One region of the Variovorax humicola genome, then DNA from elsewhere that is predicted to be linked to it. Evidence: predicted binding sites of a transcription regulator. Region 1 holds the regulator's gene; the other holds the start of a gene.
The links. Region 1 encodes FNR, which switches genes on or off when oxygen is low (the NO sensors DNR and NnrR bind a similar motif). Its sites were predicted from a motif close to TTGATNNNNATCAA; they were not measured.

Region 1 (3,632 bases):
CAAGGCCCATCACCAGTGCGGCAGTCGCCAGGCCGCCTTGCATCACACGATGCGCGAATAGCGCGTGCGGGTCCGATCGGCCTGCAGATAGCGGTCGAACACCATGGCGATGGCGCGCACGAAGAACCAACCCAGCGGCGTGACCTCCAACGCGTGGTCGCTCAGCCGCACCAGGCCGTGGGCAATCAGCGGTCCGAGCGCCGCGAACTCCGGGGCGAAGTGGTCGCGGAAGTCGATCAGGTGGGCCTGCCCCAGCGCTTCGAAGTCGAGATGTCCCTGGCACATCAGCGCCATGATCACCGCGCGGCGCAGCAGGTCGTCGCGCGTCAGCGCCAGGCCACGCACCACCGGCAGGCGTCGCTGGTCGAGATGGTCGTAGTACTCCTCGAGCGACTTCGCGTTCTGGCTGTAGGTCGCGCCGATGCGGCCAATGGCAGAGACGCCCAGCGCCACCAGGTCGCAATCCGGTTGCGTGCTGTAGCCCTGGAAGTTGCGGTGCAGGCGGCCTTGCCGCTTTGCGACGGCCAGTGCGTCATCGGGCAAGGCAAAGTGATCCATGCCGATGTAGACATAGCCTGCGGCGCTGAACAGCGCGATCGACCGCGCCAGCATCTGCACCTTGTCCGCGGCGACGGGGAGCTGCGCTACGTGAATGCGCCGCTGTGCCTTGAACCGGTCGGGCAGATGCGCATACGCATAGAGGGCGATGCGGTCGGGCCGCAACTCCGCGACCTGATCGAGCGTGCGCTCGAACGACTCCACGGTCTGAAGCGGCAAGCCATAGATCAGGTCGATATTGACCGACTTGAAGCCCAGTTGCCGCGCTATCGACATGAGCTCGAAGACCTGCGCGGCCGGCTGGACGCGATGGATCGCCTTTTGCACCTCGGGGTCGAAATCCTGCACGCCGAAGCTCAAGCGGTTGAAGCCCAGCGCCGACAGGCTCGCAAGTCGCTCGGCGTCGACGGTGCGCGGGTCGATCTCGATGGACCGCTCGCAATCCGGCGTGAAGGTGAAGGCACCCTGCAGCATGTCCATCAGCCGGGCCAGTTGCGCGTCGTCGAGAAAGGTCGGCGAGCCGCCGCCCAGGTGCAATTGACTCACCAGCGCGCCGCGGCCCAGTTGCGCCGTCTGCAGTTCGATTTCACGCGCCAGGTAGTCGAGGTACTCTGCCGCCCGCTCGTGATGGCGCGTCACGATCTTGTTGCAGGCGCAGAAGTAGCACAGCGACTCGCAGAACGGCACGTGGACATAGAGCGACAAGGGCAGCGCACGGGCGCCGGCACTGCGGCGCTGGCGCAATGCCTGCGCGTAGTCCGCCGCGTCGAAGGCCTCGACGAATCGATCGGCCGTGGGGTAGGAGGTGTAGCGCGGACCGGCGATCTCGAAGCGCCGCAGCATTGCGACCGAGGGCAGCAATTGGGGAACGTGCGACTCGGCGGGTGGGCAGATGAAAGACATCGTGTGACTCGCGCATTGCATTGAAGGAAATTCAATGTGCCCTGGATGTCGGTTGCATGCCTTGACCTGCATCAAGCCGATCGCAGGTAGTGCCCGCCAGAATTTGCGCAATCGACAAAGACTGCCCATGACCATCACCCACAACATCAAGGTCGCCTGCTCCAACTGCAATCTGCGAGAGCTCTGCATGCCCGCCGGGCTGGAGCCCGACGAACTCCTGCGCATCGATGGCCTGGTCAAGACGCGGCGCAAGCTGCGCCGGCGCGAGACGCTGTTCCACAACGGCGAGCGCTTCACCGCGCTGTATGCCATTCGCACGGGCGTGTTCAAGACCCGCGTGGCCAGCGACGACGGCCGCGACCAGGTCACCGGTTTCCAGATGGCCGGGGAGATCATGGGCCTGGACGGCATCGTCAACGAGCATCACAACTGCGATGCGGTTGCGCTCGAGGATTCGGAGGTCTGCGTCATCCCCTTCGAGCGCGTCGAAGCGCTGTCGCGCGAAGTGCCGGCGCTGCAGCGCCACGTGCACCGGATCATGAGCCGCGAGATCGTGCGCGAGAACGGCGTGATGCTGCTGCTCGGCAGCATGCGCGCGGAGGAGCGGCTCGCCGCCTTCCTGCTCAACCTCGTGCAGAGATTGCACGCGCGCGGCTTCTCGCGCTCCGAGGTGATCCTGCGCATGACGCGCGAGGAGATCGGCAGCTATCTCGGCCTGAAGCTGGAAACCATCAGCCGGACGCTGTCGAAGTTCGTGGAGGACGGCATCGTCGAGGTACAGCACCGCAACCTGCGCATCCTCGATTCGCAGGCCCTGCAGCGCATCGTCAATCCGCCCGGGCGTTGATGCGGCGCAGCGTGCCTTCGTCCTCGGGCGGCACCGTGGCCAGCGCCAGCGTGAGCGCACACGAGGCCGCGGACATCGCCCAGAAGACAAGGAAGCTCGTGGTGTAGATCGCCTGCCGCGAATAACCCAGGCCTTCCGCTCCCCATCGCAGATCCGAAGGGTCGACAAGGGCGAACACCACCACTTCCATGAGGCTCGCCAGCAGGAAGGCGGGCCACAGGATCGAGATCCACTTGCGCGCGCTCATGGCTTGGCGATGCGCGATGGCACCGGAATGTCCCCGGCCGGCGTCATCGCATGATTGCGGGCCGTCTGCGCCGGCATCAAACCCTTGTCGGCCAGGGTACGGTTGATCTCGACGCCCTTGCGGTAGTAGTCCTCCTCGACCACCGAGTCGCTGGTGTGAATGGCAATCCAGGCGGAGCCAACGCTCGCGATGACCACGGCCGCCGGCAGGCCGATGACCAGCCATACCAGCGGGAAGCGCCACCACGGTAGCGAGGTGGATGGTTCGGTCGCTGTCGTCATGCTTTGTCCTTTCGGGTTCATCGGGGCACCAGGAACACGGCCTTCTCGGAAACATGGGCGCGTCCATCCGCGGAGCGCACTTCGAAGTGCACCGTGTGCGATCCGGCCGGGGCCTTGTCGGCGGGCAACTGCAGGCGGACCGCCACCCAGCGCGACTGGGCCGACTCCACTTCCACGACTTCGGCGGATGCCACGTGCAGCCCATCCAGCCCGTTGGCCTCGATGCGGTAGGTCTGCTGCTCTTCGGTGGCGTTCATGATCTGCAGGCGATAGACGTTCTCGAGTTGGCCGCCCTCGACGATGCGGGCCAACGCGCCGCGGTCGCGCACGACATCGACCTTCAGCGGCATCCGCAGCACCAGGCTCGCGAGCAGGCCGATGCCGAGGACCAGCAGCACGCCGCCATAGATCAACACACGCGGGCGGAACACCCGGCGCCAGACCTGCGCCGACGACCATCCGTTCGCCAGCCCGTTCTCGGTCGCGTATCGGATCAGCCCGCGCGGCAGGGCCATGCGGTCCATCACGGTGTTGCAGCCGTCGACGCACAGCCCGCAGCCGATGCATTCGTACTGCAGCCCTTCGCGGATGTCGATGCCGGTCGGGCAGACCTGCACGCACAGCGAGCAGTCGATGCAGTCGCCCAATCCCAGCGCCCTTCCCTCCTGCCCCTTGGCGCGGACGCCGCGAGGCTCGCCGCGTGCGAGGTCATAGCTGACGATCAGGGTGTCGCGATCGAACATCGCGCTCTGGAACCTCGCATAGGGGCACATGTACTTGCACACCTGCTCGCGCA
Region 2 (3,632 bases), on a different contig from region 1:
CCTGTAGTTGCAGTCGACACGGGCACCCTGCCCGTCGTCCTTCATCGCGCCCGCTTCGGGCAGCGCGCGTCGGGAGCGGCAAAATCGGAGGCTGGATCTGGGGGATCAGTGAAGGTGTCGTGGGGGTCGCGGCCGATCGATTCGGCGGATACCAGCGCTTGAAGTTTCTGACGTCTTGCCCATTGAGTACGGCGCAACGCATCTGCAGCAGCGCGTTTGCTCCGACGCGAGTCCACTGCATGTGCCCGTTGCGTTTCATGCGTTGGCCAATCACGTAGTCGACGACCGATTCAGCGCCGCAAAGGAGTGCTCCATGTACCAGCGAATTCTTGTTCCTGTCGACGGCAGCGCGACGTCCGACGAAGGTCTTGCCCAAGCGATCCGCATGGCCGAGCTGACGCATGGCCGCCTTCGCTTGGTGCACTGCATCGACAACCTGTCCTTTGCATTTGCACTGGACGCCTATGGCGGCGTGTCCGGAGCCTCCCTGGACGACCTGCGCAAGGATGCTGCCACGCTCCTCACCATCGCCAAGGGCAAGGCCGCGGTGGCAGGCGTCGAGGCGGATGGCGTCGTGTACGACACCTTCAACGATCGCGTGGCAGAGATGGTGACGCGGGAAGCGGCGTCGTGGGGCGCCGATCTCATCGTGATCGGAACGCACGGCAGGCGCGGTCTCCAGCGAGCCATGCTGGGCAGCAGCGCCGAGCAGATCCTTCGCATCTCGCCGGTGCCCGTGCTGCTCGTTCGTGCTGCGATGCAGGACGGCAAGGAATGAGCAGCGCACGACCGAGCCGTATCGCATACCGCAAAACGTCGAGGGGACGCCAATGTCCCCGCAAGCAACCTTCATCCGCTGGTTTTCCAAGCTGGGCGCCGACAACGTGCCGACCGTGGGCGGCAAGAACGCATCGCTCGGCGAGATGTATCGCGCACTCACCCCGCACGGTGTGCATGTGCCCAACGGCTTCGCCATCACCGCGGACGCCTATTGCCGAACGCTCGAGCAAGCCGACGCGTTGCCGCGCTTGAGGGACGTGCTGGACGGCCTCGATGTAAGCCACCTAACGTCAGGCGGAGCTTGCCGCACCCAATCCAATAGGAGCCGGTATTGCTTTGACAATCCGGGTGAACAAGGCGGTGTACTCGGCATCCGGCTTGCATCCGGTCAATGGATCATGATTCGTGCCGAAGGCGCGATCGAGTTCAATCCAATCCTCCTCGGTGAGCACCTGTTCGGCCAACGGTAGGATTTCGCGTTCTTCCATAGCCATGTGCGCCAGGTAGAAATCCACGTAGCGTTCCATCGCGGTCTCGAAAGCCTGCCGGCGTGAGTCGCCCATCATCTCGAAAGCCAGCAGGGCATGCTCGACGTTGCGAATCTTCCTCTCGCCGCGATCGTGGTCGTCATCCAACCGATCGAGCAGTTCACGTGACATCGGTGTCCTTGAACGCAGCTTCGGAAAAAGCAGTTCGGACTCTTTGCGGTGGTGACGCTTCTCGGGAAACTCGTCGACGTAGAACAGCATGGCGCGCAGCGCCGCAAAGTCAGGCAAGGTGCCGTCTCGCCGGTGCTGTGCGAGCAACATGAGGATGGACCTCAGCATCGCCGACAGCGCGGCATGCTCTTCCCGGATGATGCGAGTGGTGGTGTGGGTGGTGACTTGCTGGGTCATGCGATGCCTCCTATGGGGGTGCATTGAAGATTCGCGCAACTTGCGCCTTGCCCGCTTGCGCCAGATCAATCCTTGCGCGCCGATAGACGAACGGCCCTGCGCGCGAGATCGAATTTGCTTGCGCCACATCAAACCCACGGCGTACCGCCGTTTTCATACTGGCCGCATCCCATCACAAAAGGAGATTGCGATGTACCAGAAGATCCTTGTTCCCATCGACGGCAGCCATACCTCCTCGCGCGGCCTGCAGGAGGCGATCCGCCTGGCCAAACTAACCAAGGGCCGCTTGCGCCTGGTTCACGTCATTGATGAACTGTCCTTTGCACTGGCGATGGACGCCTATGCGGGCCATGCCGGCAATTGGCTCGACACCCTGCGCGAAGCCGGCATGAAGCTGCTCAAGGGTGCCAAGGCGGAGGCACTTGCTGCCGACATCGACGCCGAGGTCGTGCTGCACGACAGCTTCAACGGCAAGGTAGCCGAACTGGTGGCGGCAGAAGCGTCCAGCTGGCCGGCAGACCTGATCGTGCTTGGCACGCATGGCCGGCGCGGCATCGGGCGCATGTTCCTCGGAAGTGGCGCGGAAAGCATCCTGCGCATCGCGTCCGTGCCGGTGTTGCTGGTGCGCTCGCCCGAGGAAGCCGCGGTGGCCGATGCCCCAAAGGTGGCCGCTCGCGTGAGCATCCCGTCGACAGCGCTGTCGATCGAATAGAGGCCGTGGAAGCTGCGACGTCCGCCCAGCAGCGCGAAGGACTTCCCGCGCAGCACACAATCCTGCGCATGGACAGCCCGTCACGACGCATCGGCCGGCGCAGCGCGGGGCTACTGATGTATCGCCGCCGCTGCGGCACGCTCGAAGTGCTGCTGGTTCACCCGGGCGGGCCATTGTGGGCGGGTCGCGATCTCGGTGCCTGGTCCATTCCCAAGGGCGAGATGAACGATGCATCCGAAGACCCCCTCGACGCCGCGAAGCGCGAATTTGCCGAGGAAACGGGCTTTGCGCCAGGCACGCAATGGATCGGGCTCGGCGAAGTCCGCCAGCGCAGCGGAAAGCGGGTCACCGCCTGGGCGTTTGAGGGCGATGCCGATCCCGCTGCTCTGGTCTCCAACGCCTTCGAAATGGAATGGCCACCTCGTTCCGGACAGCGTCGGGCGTTTGCCGAGGTCGACCGTGCGGCATGGTTCAACCTCGAGGCGGCCCGATTGCACATCCACGAGGCACAGCGCGTGTTCCTCGAGCGGCTCCAGGCCATCGCCAAATGACGACTTCGGGCCGCACGGGGGCCGACGGACACACCGCGCCCTGGTGGAGTGGTGAAGCGCCATTCGCCGCCGCAGGACTGACACAGGAGCGCGCCGCCCAGGCGCTCATCGAACGGGGTCCCAATACCTTCGAGGAACATGAACGCCAGTCCTTGCTCGTGCAGTTCATCCTGCGCTTTCGCAACCCGCTCGTGCTGATCCTGCTGGCAGCCAGTGCGGTGTCGGCAATGACGGGGGACGTCGCCAATTTCATCATCATCATGGCAATGGTGCTGCTGAGCGTGACGATCGACTTCGTGCAGGAGCATCGTGCGAGCAATGCGGCCGAGAAGCTGCGCGCCTCTGTAGCCCTGCGCGCGAGCGTCGTGCGCGACGGGCAGGCCCGCGAGGTTGCCGTCATGGAGATCGTGCCCGGCGACCTTGTGCACCTCTCGGCGGGCGACCGCGTGCCGGCGGACGGCCGCGTGCTGGAAGCGAGAGACTTCTTCGTCAACCAGGGCCTCCTCACCGGCGAGTCCTACCCGGTCGAGAAGCGCCCGGGCACCCTTCCCGCCGACGCCAGCGAACTGCAGCAGGCCGTCAATGCGGTGTTCACGGGCAGCACCGTGGTCAGCGGAAGCGCACAGGTCCTTGTGATGGCGACGGGCCGCTCCACCGCGCTGGGCGAGGTGGCGCACAGCCTGCTCGCGCCAC

Region 2: the regulator FNR is predicted to act here: its motif matches at 1,795-1,808, upstream of WKW80_RS34155 (universal stress protein).

What each region holds. Positions count from the first base shown of each region.
Region 1 covers NZ_JBBKZV010000028.1:60,830-64,461, reverse strand. The annotation lists gene WKW80_RS29100 (sulfite exporter TauE/SafE family protein) at 1-43, opposite strand, end outside; gene hemN (oxygen-independent coproporphyrinogen III oxidase) at 43-1,461, opposite strand; gene fnr (fumarate/nitrate reduction transcriptional regulator Fnr) at 1,589-2,308, shown strand; gene WKW80_RS29085 (hypothetical protein) at 2,289-2,555, opposite strand; gene WKW80_RS29080 (FixH family protein) at 2,552-2,836, opposite strand; gene ccoG (cytochrome c oxidase accessory protein CcoG) at 2,854-3,632, opposite strand, start outside.
Region 2 covers NZ_JBBKZV010000047.1:7,236-10,867, forward strand. The annotation lists gene WKW80_RS34135 (BON domain-containing protein) at 1-7, shown strand, start outside; gene WKW80_RS34140 (universal stress protein) at 314-778, shown strand; partial or broken gene WKW80_RS34145 (PEP/pyruvate-binding domain-containing protein) at 831-1,055, shown strand; gene WKW80_RS34150 (hemerythrin domain-containing protein) at 1,071-1,676, opposite strand; gene WKW80_RS34155 (universal stress protein) at 1,867-2,388, shown strand; gene WKW80_RS34160 (NUDIX hydrolase) at 2,457-2,939, shown strand; gene mgtA (magnesium-translocating P-type ATPase) at 2,936-3,632, shown strand, end outside.